DNA from 2 places in the Salinivibrio proteolyticus genome. Region 1 is predicted to be linked to the other one. Evidence: predicted binding sites of a transcription regulator. Region 1 holds the regulator's gene; the other holds the start of a gene.
What was found. Region 1 encodes CRP, which controls carbon source genes, mostly activating them, when cyclic AMP is high. Its sites were predicted from a motif close to TGTGANNNNNNTCACA; they were not measured.

Region 1 (5,867 bases):
TGTCTTAAATTGCAAGATCAGCATCAGGGCAACGTCAACCTTGCCCTGTTGCTGGCTTGGCTGGAAAGCCATGGCTATGGCCTTGCCCCAGAGAGCCTCAGCCAACTTAAACAATCGCTCAGCCGCTCTGAGCATTTGCTGATTGCCTACCGCAACCTACGTCGCGATATCAAACCGCGCGTTGGCGCGGGACAATATAAAAAAATGCTGAATTTCGAGCTCAGCCTCGAGAAGTTCCAACAACAAGACCTCATCCACGCCTTGAATCAACAAACATGGCTGACCGAGTCGCCCTCGCCGTTGGCGTATTATTGCCGTCAGCTCTCGCCCTCGGCCAAATCGCTCTATCCCGCTCTGCGCGCCAGTGTGATCAAAGACGATGAGCAAGGAGACGCTGATGACGCCCTTTGAACCGATTCCCAGCGCCCGTAATCCTCATCTACAAACCATCATGCCACGGCTGATGCGGCGGCAACCCGTGATCTCTCCTTTATGGCAGCAGCTGGATTTACCGGATGGTGATTTCGTCGATCTCGCTTGGACGCAGACGCCTCAGCCCGGCCAACCGATAGTGACCCTTTTTCATGGCCTCGCTGGCAGTTTTCATAACCCGTACGCGAATGGATTACTGGCTGCTTTTCAGCGCCAAGGCTGGTGCGGTGTGGTGATGCACTTTCGTAGTTGCAGTGGCCGCTTAAACCGCGTCCCGCGCACTTATCACTCAGGCGAGACACAGGATGCGCGCTATTTTTTGACCACATTACGCATGCGTTATCCTCAGCATCCCATTCATGCCGTGGGCGTATCGCTAGGCGGCAACATGCTGGTGCGCTATTTGGCAGAGTATGCGGATGATCCGATTGTCTCCAGCGGCTGCGCAGTGTCACCCCCCTTAGACCTTGCCGCCTGCTCGTTACGCATTCAGCAAGGATTCTCACGTGTCTACCAAGCGTACCTGCTTCGCTCAATGCGACAAACCCTGTCAGATAAGCTTACGCGACACGCCCAAGTGGGTCGTTGGCAAGCTGGCGAGCAGCCCCGTATTTCGACCTTATTCGAGTTTGATCAAACCGTCACCGCACCACTGCATGGGTTTGAGGACGCACATCATTACTACCAGCAATGCAGTGGCTTATCCGTATTGCCTGCGATCCGCGCCCCTTTGACCATCATTCATGCCAAAGACGATCCTTTTATGACTGATGCGGTGATCCCAACCACGCCATTACCGGCCAATATACGCTATCAACTCACTGACCATGGCGGACATGTTGGGTTTGTCACTGGCCATTGGCGTGCACCGCGTTTATGGTTGGAAGAGGCAGTGCCCGCGTGGATAGCTGAGCAACTCGACACCTGATGCCCCAATCGTCACGATAAATTGTGACTAAATCGACATAGACACACTGCACCTACACGCATAATTCGGTAAAATGGGAGCTAATTCACAACCTAAGCATGGAGATGGCGTCCGTGCCATCCCGATGTCAGCAAAAGGTGATGTAGTATGATGGTTCCATGGCAATCTGTGCCAGCCGAGACCTTGACCAATTTAATTGAACACTTTGTGTTGCGGGAAGGGACAGATTACGGTGAGCAGGAAGTCAGCTTTGCTGAGAAAGTTGAACAAGTGCGTGAACAATTAAAATCCGGCGACGCCGTGATTGTATACTCTGAGCTGCATGAGACAGTGGATATTCGTCGTCAGCGCGATCTCAGACCGTAACACCGCCTCCCCTTGTGGGCTGCGGTGTAAATTCAGACTGATCAATGACAGGGCTCGTCATGTCGGCTAAACACCCAATCATCGCTGTGACCGGTTCATCCGGCGCAGGCACAACCACGACCTCCGAAGCGTTTCGTAAGATGTTCAATATGATGAACATCAAAGCCTCTTGGTTAGAGGGCGATAGCTTTCACCGCTTCACGCGGCCAGAAATGGATGTTGAGATCCGTAAAGCCCGTGAACAAGGTCGTCATATTAGCTACTTTGGTCCCACGGCCAACGATTTCCCACGCCTTGAGCAATTTTTTAAAGAATATGGCGAACAAGGCACAGGTAAATACCGTCGTTATCTACACACCTTTGATGAAGCCGTGCCTTATAACCAAATGCCGGGCACTTTCACCCCCTGGCAAGATCTGCCTGAAAATACCGACGTATTATTTTATGAAGGCTTGCATGGCGGGGTGGTGGATGGTGACGTCAATGTCGCCCAACATGTTGATTTACTGATCGGCATGGTGCCTATCGTTAACTTGGAGTGGATTCAAAAGTTTGTCCGCGATACGCGCGACCGAGGCCATTCCCGCGAGGCTGTCACGGACTCGATCGTGCGCTCCATGGATGATTATTTACACTACATTACGCCGCAGTTTTCTCGCACACATATTAACTTCCAACGTGTCCCGACCGTAGACACATCCAACCCGCTGAATGCAAAAGGGATCCCTTCACTCGACGAAAGCTTTGTTGTGATCCGCTTTCGTGGCATGAAGAACGTCGATTTTCCTTATTTACTGCAAATGATCAGTGGCGCCTTTATGTCTCGGCACAACACGCTGGTCGTGCCCGGCGGTAAAATGGGATTTGCGATGGAGCTGATTATTCGCCCCTTGATCCAACAGTTGATTGAGAAAGGCAAGATAGGTTAACCGCCGTAGCGCACTTAACGTGTATTACTTCTCAGGTCGTGATCTTAGCCACATTTTTGCCGATTTTTTAGGCGGTTGGCTTAGATCAAAATCAAGAAATCCAGATAGAAAAAAGATACACTCTTGTTAACATACAGTGAGCTTGTAGCCTGCGCCAAGACCTCGTATTCTGTGCATTGGACTGATGGGTTTCCATTCAGACAAAGACAGGACGTCGTTGCCGGGCAACACATGCAGAGGAAATAAGTTATATGGTTCCAGGAAAACCTCAAACAGACCCTACACTCGAGTGGTTCCTTTCACATTGTCATATTCACAAGTACCCGTCCAAAAGTACTCTGATCCATGCAGGGGAAAAGGCGGAGACCTTGTACTACATCGTGAAAGGTTCTGTGGCCGTACTAATCAAAGATGAAGAAGGCAAGGAGATGATCCTGTCTTACCTTAACCAAGGTGACTTCATCGGCGAACTTGGTCTGTTCGAAGAGGACCAAGAGCGCACCGCATGGGTACGTGCGAAATCACCTTGCGAAGTGGCAGAAATTTCATTCAAGAAATTCCGCCAGCTGATCCAAGTTAACCCAGACATTTTGATGCGTCTATCCTCTCAGATGGCGCGTCGCCTGCAAGTGACCAGCCAGAAAGTGGGAGACCTTGCCTTCCTGGACGTGACCGGCCGCATTGCGCAAACCCTACTGAACTTGGCGAAGCAACCTGACGCCATGACTCACCCTGACGGCATGCAAATCAAGATCACGCGTCAAGAGATTGGTCAGATTGTTGGCTGTTCGCGTGAGACGGTTGGGCGTATCCTTAAAATGCTGGAAGAGCAGAACCTTATCTCAGCTCACGGTAAAACCATTGTGGTTTACGGCACACGCTAATCCTCGCGTGTTGCGACAAAACCGGCGCTTTTGCGTCGGTTTTTTTATTTTTATTGACTGGAAACTCATTACCTAAGTTCTACACTTCAGAAACGACCCATCTAACAACTGATTAACAGGATGTCGTTTATGAGAAGCTTACGTCAAACCCTTGCTGCATTGCTACTCGCGGCGGTTTCTTCAACTGCTGCGGCGAATATCACCATTGTCCATCCAGAACCACGGGCTGGCTCTGCCCTCGATTTATACGCTATCGACTTGATTGAGTTTTTAGCGGAAAAATCGGGTGAGTCTGTCACTTTACAGGCCTTTCAAGGCCAAATTGGCTCTCAGTCTCGTAAAGTGGAAATGCTAAAACAAGGACGACTGACGGTAGATTGGCTCGGGGCCGACCGTACCCTTGAGTCAGAGTTACTTCCCATCCGTTATCCAGTCTTTCGGGGTCTATTAGGCCATCGCTTGTTCATTACCAATCAAGCCACCGAACCCAAGCTTGCACAAATCAGTGACCAAGCAGGGCTCAATAGTCTGACCATGATCCAAGGGCAAGGCTGGGCGGATGTGAAGGTCTTGCAGTCGGCGGGATTTCGGGTTCGAGAAATCTCAAGCTTTGAGAATATCTTTAAAGGCGTCGATACCGGACGGGCCGACCTCTTCCCGCGTGCGCTTATCGAACCTTTTAGCGAGCTGGCAGAGCGACCTCAATATACAAATCTGTTGGTTGATCCGCACTTAATGCTGATCTATCGCTTCCCAATGTTCTTGTTTGTATCGCCCCAAAACCCAGAGGTAGCGACCATGCTCAACGATGCCTTTGCGGCCGCCTATCAAGACGGATCCTTCATCGAATTTTTTGAGAATGCCCCTCTGGTAAAAGAGACCTTTGAGAAAGCCAATATTGGTGAGCGCACCTTTATTCGGGTCGACAACCCACATCTGAGTAATGAGACTCAGGCAATTGACGATACATTCTGGCTCGATATTGAAAGTCGCTAAACACCGCCAACTAAAAAAGGAGAGCATCGCTCTCCTTTTCGTCTCTCGCCACTATTGATGCGTACTTTCAAAGATTTTATCAGCCGAGGCGGCGACAAAACCTTGATAAAGTTCACCGTCCGGAAGCGGATACCGTTTCGCAAACTCGTAGAAACCACCCGGAATATCATGGCGTGCATCGCTAAATTGCACCGGCACGCGATCAGCCATCGTCGAGGATTGCTCCAAAAAGACTGACGCATCCCCTTTGACCTCCCCGCCAGATTCGTTAATGGTAAACCCATTTTGGCGCAAGGTATCGTTGACCGCTTGACAGCTATCATGGTTATTCAGCTGATTCACGCTGACGGTAAAGTGGTTCGCCCCATAGCCATGCGCTGCCACCCAAGCTGCATATTCACTTTCATCCGCTAACGTCTTGTAGGTTTGCCAATCCAACTCCCACAAACGTCCTTGATGAAGAAAATCGCTCCCTTTCAGCGCATCATCATCCACATTCGCCACTAAGTCGCGCACGATAGATTGCAATGTTGTCGAGCATTGGCCCACCATCAATTCACTAATAAACACTTTCGGCATCAAGGGATCGGGATGCTCGTAGTGACGTGCGTTGAGCTTCTTCGCTTCAAAGGTATACTCACCTTTCGGCTCATAGCCCAACGCAATAAAAGGACGGGCAAGCTTGTCCAGCCCCACATTAGGCAGTGCAAAGGTGCGCAGTGCAATATGATCATTGATCAGGGGTTGGCCTTCTTCGAGCAACCCATGCACTTTCTGCGCAGAAGGGCAAAGACGCTGGGTGTAGTCTTGCCACAATCTGTCAAATAACGCTTGGCAACTATCCATGTTGTTCTCCTTAATCAAGAGGCGTGATCCCCGGCGCAAAGCTCTCGGGCAAGGTGACCTGCTCGCCTTCCATCGATGCCATGGGGTAGGCACAATAATCGGCGGCATAATAAGCACTTGGACGCAGGTTACCCGACGCGCCCGGACCACCAAATGGTGCATCCCCACTAGCACCGGTCAATTGACGGTTACGGTTTACAATACCGGCGCGAATATGGTCAAGGAAGTATTGCCATTCACCATCGTCGTCACTGATAAGGCCTGCCGATAAGCCATAGCGGGTATCATTCGCTTTCGTCAATGCATCAGCCATATCGGTGTAACGCTGCACCTGCAATAAAGGACCGAAGTATTCTTCATCGGGTAACTCGGCGATCCCGCTAACATCAATGATCCCCGGCGAGATCACGGCATCATGGCGATGTTCACACGCCACGACTGGCTTGCCACCGAGATCGATCAGTTTTTGCTGAGTGGCTAAGATCC
Region 2 (5,867 bases), 1.4 Mb from region 1:
GTGAAAGTGGCCTTACCGCCTTCTTTACCCGCAGCTCAGCCGCGAACATCCCTGTGAATATGCAGCTGTGCCGTAAGCTCAAGCTTGATGAAGATACTTACTCTGTCTCGATTCCACTCGGGGCAACGATCAACATGGGTGGCGCGGCAATCACCATCACGGTTCTTACACTCGCCGCGGTACATACCTTGGGAATTGAAGTGGATATTGCCACTGCAATTCTGCTTAGCATTGTTGCCGCGGTGTCTGCGTGCGGTGCCTCAGGCGTTGCAGGCGGCTCGCTCTTGCTGATCCCACTGGCGTGTAACTTGTTTGGTATCCCGCACGAAATTGCTATGGAAGTGGTCGGTGTTGGCTTTACCATTGGTGTGTTGCAAGATTCGGCAGAAACGGGGCTTAATAGCTCAACAGACGTAGTCTTTACCGCCGCAGCCTGTATGGGTGAAGAGCGTAAAAACGGATAAGCCATAAAGGGCGTTTTATCGGCACAAGGCGGATAGCGCTCCCATTCAGGCTTGACACAAAAAGCAGGTGCTTGGCACCTGCTTTTTTCGTTTATAGCCTCGTTTCTAGCTTTAGCCTTCCAGTACCTTCATGAGTAGTTTGCCGTCGTACATGGCTTGTTTCACCATCGCGGCGCCCGGCATGGTCGCTTGCGTGTAGAAATAACTTTCTTCTAGCACTAAGTTTTGGCTGTATAAGGGGATGGTTTGCGTCTTTAAGCATTCCATGATTGCTGGATAGAGCACCGATTTCGCCCGGTTAAACTCGCCGCCGAATAATATTTTTTCCGGATTAAATAAATTCACCACGATGGCGATCGCTGTCCCTAGGTGATGGCCAAGCTCTGTAATCACGCGTTGCGCCAACGCATCACCGGCGACGGCGGCATCACAAATCGCGTCGATAGTGAGGGTTTTACCGCGCAATTGACTAGGGTGCCCCTCTGCGAGCAAGGTTTCCACCTGCTCAATGACCGCGGCTAAACTTGCTACGGTTTCCAAGCAGCCATAGTTGCCACAAAAGCATCGCTTACCAAATGGCTTCACTTGAATATGACCCAGCTCACCAACATTCCCCACGCGCCCTTGGAGTACTTTTCCTTCTAGGATGATCCCAGCCCCAACGCCATTGTGAACGGCAATCAGCACCGCGCTATCTGATTCTTTCGCGTTACCAAATAACTTTTCAGCCAGCGCCCACGAGCGGGTATCATTACCCACAAAAACCGGTAATCCTGTTTCTCGATGCAGGACGGGTCCCAATGGCATATGGCTAACCTCAAAGTGCGGCATTTGAATGACCGTTCCTTGCGCACTATTCACTAAACCCGGCAACGACACCGCGATGCTTGTCACGCGATCCACCACTTCATGATGACGCGAAAAGAAGGCTTTAACGTACTCGACAACGGTCGCTAGCAAGGCCTCTTGAGGCATCACCGCCAACTCATGGCGCTCTTGTACCAGAATGTCACTGCTTAACGAGTGCAAAGCCATCGTGAGGTAACCGCGCCCTAAACGCATCGATAAGAATTGCCACCCGTCATTGTCCAGCATCAACCCAACGGCGGGTCGACCACGCATACTGGTTTCTTGAATTTGTGTTTCTTTGACAAGGTGTGCGTCCATTAGCTCACGGACAATTTTAGTAATGCTGGCAGGTGCCAGCTGGCTGCGTTTGGAGAGCTCGATGCGCGAGATAGGCCCAAAGCGGTCGATCAAGTTGTACACTGTGCCGGCATTTTTGCGCTTGATATGATCAATATGCCCCGGCTGCCCAATAATCATGCCCTGTCCTATTACTGCTGGGATCTGGCGATCCTATTCATGATGATGCGTATAATTGAATTTTTTTACTTTGCGAACTAATTGTGAAGCACAATAAGGTCGCCGCGTGATATCTATCACTTTAAGGTGTGAAAATCGCGTTTAGCCTCACGAAACCATACGATTTAGTAACTATGGTAAAAATCCAATCAATCGTGAAAAAGCAAGATCTGCGGAGGATAAATTGGCATAATGCGCCGTCGAATCGAACCGCCAGAAAGCATGATGTACCGAGTAAACGAAATTTTTGAAACTATTCAGGGAGAAGGCACATTTACTGGCGTGCCCTCCGTCTTTGTCCGCTTGCAAGGTTGCCCTGTCGGCTGCGCTTGGTGCGATACCAAGCAAACATGGGAAACCGATGATAACGATCAGCAAGACAAGATATTTATTATCGATAAGTCAGAAGACTCGCCTGCTTGGTGCTGGCTGAGTGCGAAAGATATTGCGACAGAAATCACCCAACGCTATCAGGCTAAACACATTGTGATTACTGGGGGGGAGCCTTGCCTATACGACTTGGTGCCCTTAACCGAGGCGCTAGAAGCGGTTGGGTGTCAGTGCCAAATTGAAACCAGTGGCACGTACGAGGTTAAAGCCAGTCCGCAGACTTGGGTCACGGTATCACCTAAAATCAATATGCGCGGCAAATTACCGGTACTGGCCAGTGCGATGGCGCGCGCGAACGAAATCAAACATCCTGTGGGCACCGAGAAAGACATTGCACAGTTAGATACCCTACTTGAGCACTGCCCACCGTCACCGAAGGCAACCATTGCGCTACAACCGGTCAGTCAAAAGCCGCGAGCCACCAAGCTATGTATTGATACCTGTATTGCGCGCGGCTGGCGCTTGTCGATACAAACGCACAAATATTTAAACATTGCTTAGCGCCAATGGGAGCCATCGTATTAGCCGATATGAAGTGTATCGATAAGAGGGCCGAGTGATGATACTCGGCTCTTTTTTATTCACCGCGATAAGTGCAGCCTGCGGTACAGGTTTCTTTCACCATTACCTTACTTAATAAAGGCAGGTTTGGCTTGACCTGTTGCCAAATCCAACGCGCCAACACTTCGCTGGTTGGGTTTTCCAGCCCTTCAATCTCATTGAGATAGTAGTGGTCAAGACGATCATAGATAGGCTTGAAAGCGGCTTTGATGTCAGCGAAGTCGATCACCCAGCCTGTGTGTGGGTCAACCTCTCCTTCAACATACAAACGCACCATAAACGAGTGACCGTGCAAACGCCCACACTTATGTCCTTCTGGCACATTCGGTAAGTGGTGTGCGGCCTCAAAGGTAAATTCTTTAAACAGTTCAGTTGTCATACTGCCAAATCCCATCAACAACAAGATGGCGCATGCTACTCAACTTCCCTGACCGACACAATCTCTATCCCTGAGATCAGCGCGATTATAGCCAACGCAAACCGTTGCCCGTCGCAAAGGTGCGACAATTTACGTCGATGAAATCACACATTTTATATGGGAATCGCGGCATCTGGTGAGACACGGTTTAACATAGATCTGACAGAATTCAATTGACATACATATAATTTAATAACAAACGGTTGACTCATGCGCATGACTCTCGCGAGCAAACTTCTCCTTTCGCTTTTTCTCGTCTTCGCTCTGGTGCTTGTGACCTCGTTGGCCTATCAATCACATCAGCAAAAAGCGCTGATGACCTCGATAGTCAGTGAACAAACGCTCGATAAAGCATCCAACTATTTCGATAGCCTGAATATGTTGATGCTGACCGGCACAATCAGCCAACGCAATACACTGCGTGATAAAATGCTTTCACACAAAGGTATTGAAGAGGCACGTGTTATTCGGGCAGAAGCGATCACCCGCTTTTTCGGTCCAGGCAACCCTGAACAAGCCCCAAAAGATAATATTGACCAACGTGCACTTGATGGCGAGACCATTGTTGAAACCTTTGACTCTGAATCCGGCAAGGGGTTGGTTGTGGCACTGCCAATGAAAGCCAGCAGTGATTATCGCGGGACCAATTGCCTACAATGTCATGTTGCCGAAGAGGGAACCGTGCTGGGCGTTATTCGACTCGAATATGACTTACAGCCGCTCTATGGCACCATTGATAAAGAAATGCTGATCACTGCCGGGATCATGGGCAGTATCGCCGTATTGGGTTTTCTGATCTCACTGACTGTGATCCGTCGTTGGGTGGTGTCACCCCTCAAGCATGTATCGGCCTTTATGAAGCGGACGAGTCGCGACAAAAACTTGGCTGAGCGTTTGAATGACAAACGCAATGACGAGATTGGCGAGTTATGTAACAGCTGTGACCAATTACTCGATAATTTCTCTGCGAGCTTACAACAGGTGCAACGTACCTCAGAGACGCTGTCGTCTGAAGCGTTAAACCTCATTCGCGTCTCTGGGCATACCGACCAACTCGCCGATAGCCAACGTCATGAAACCAATGAAATGTCTGTGGCCATCAACGATGTTCAGCAACATCAACATGACATTCAAAGCCGTACGAGCGAGGCTGCACAATTGAGCGAGTCTGCTGCCGGTAGCGCCAATCAAGGCAGTGAACTGGCCAACGTCGCCGCCAATGATATCCGCAAACTGATGGATGATATTGGTCAAGTACGCAGCCAGATTTTGGATGTAAACCAGCAAAGCCAACAAGTGACAACCATTTTGGGCGTGATCCGCGAAATCGCTGAGCAGACTAACCTACTCGCGCTGAATGCGGCGATAGAAGCCGCTCGCGCTGGTGAACAAGGTCGCGGCTTCGCCGTGGTCGCTGAAGAAGTACGTAACTTGGCCAGCCGTAGCCATGATGCAACCGGGGAAATCCAAACCATTATTGAAAACTTGTGCTCAGGCAGTGAAGCCTCCGCTCAAGCAGTCGAAGCCACCACAGAAAGCGCGAATCAACGTGCCGAGACGGTGATGCAACTCTCTGACGCCTTGGCGGATATTGCTGAGCAAGTGACCACCGTGAACAATAATACGGACGACATTAGCCAACAAAGCCAACATCAAGCACAAATGACTGACGCCTTACTCGAGCAAGTCGGCCGGATTCAAAATCACGCTAACGATACCGCCAATAATGCGAATGAAGTGAAAGCAATCAGTGCAAATCTCGAACAACTGGTTGAACAGTTAGAAGGATTAATTGGACAATTTCAACTTTCAGACCGCCTCAAGCCTTGAAGCTACACAAGATACAGGTAAACTTGCTAGTCTAACTTGCAAATCCACTTTCTCGGTGGCATTGACCACCGAGTTGCCCTAAACGGAGATAGAAGCGAATTATGACATACGCGCCTGTAGTAGACGTCCTGCGCGGCAAGGCGGCAGTCGACACTGAAGTGACTGTTCGCGGTTGGGTTCGGTCTCGCCGAGATTCCAAAGCCGGTATTTCTTTCCTCGCCATTTATGATGGCTCTTGTTTCGACCCTATTCAGGCCGTGGTCCCCAATGAGCTGGAGAATTATCAGCAAGACGTTCTGCGTTTAACAGCAGGCTGTTCTGTTGAAGTGACCGGTAATGTGGTGGAATCACCAGGGAAAGGTCAAGCGTATGAGCTACAAGCCACTGCCGTGAAGGTAGTCGGTTGGGTTGACGATCCAGACACTTATCCGATGGCCAAGACGCGTCACTCAATTGAGTACTTGCGTGAAGTGGCTCATTTGCGCCCTCGTTCCAACGTGATTGGTGCGGTTGCTCGTGTACGTCATACCCTTTCTCAAGCTATTCATCGTTTCTTCCACGAGCAAGGCTACTACTGGATGTCTGCCCCGCTGATCACTGCATCAGACTGTGAAGGCGCCGGTGAAATGTTCCGCGTATCGACACTGGATATGGCCAATGTGCCAAAAACAGAGCAAGGCGATGTCGACTTCGACCAAGACTTTTTCGGCAAAGAAGCTTTCTTGACCGTATCCGGTCAATTAAACGCTGAAACCTATGCTTGTGCGCTGAGTAAAGTTTATACCTTTGGCCCAACCTTCCGTGCTGAAAACTCTAACACCAGCCGTCACTTGGCCGAG

Region 2: the regulator CRP is predicted to act here: its motif matches at 1,896-1,911, upstream of mlc (sugar metabolism global transcriptional regulator Mlc).

Annotation. Positions count from the first base shown of each region.
Region 1 is NZ_CP114584.1:272,990-278,856, reverse strand. Features, by position in the region: gene N7E60_RS01335 (TIGR02444 family protein) at 1-411, shown strand, start outside; gene N7E60_RS01330 (hydrolase) at 398-1,360, shown strand; gene N7E60_RS01325 (YheU family protein) at 1,508-1,726, shown strand; gene N7E60_RS01320 (phosphoribulokinase) at 1,786-2,655, shown strand; gene crp (cAMP-activated global transcriptional regulator CRP) at 2,907-3,539, shown strand; gene N7E60_RS01310 (type 2 periplasmic-binding domain-containing protein) at 3,669-4,535, shown strand; gene N7E60_RS01305 (DUF1338 domain-containing protein) at 4,587-5,381, opposite strand; gene astD (succinylglutamate-semialdehyde dehydrogenase) at 5,392-5,867, opposite strand, start outside.
Region 2 is NZ_CP114584.1:1,703,429-1,709,295, forward strand. Features, by position in the region: gene sstT (serine/threonine transporter SstT) at 1-464, shown strand, start outside; gene mlc (sugar metabolism global transcriptional regulator Mlc) at 576-1,790, opposite strand; gene queE (7-carboxy-7-deazaguanine synthase QueE) at 2,055-2,720, shown strand; gene queD (6-carboxytetrahydropterin synthase QueD) at 2,797-3,159, opposite strand; gene N7E60_RS08090 (methyl-accepting chemotaxis protein) at 3,409-5,028, shown strand; gene asnS (asparagine--tRNA ligase) at 5,130-5,867, shown strand, end outside.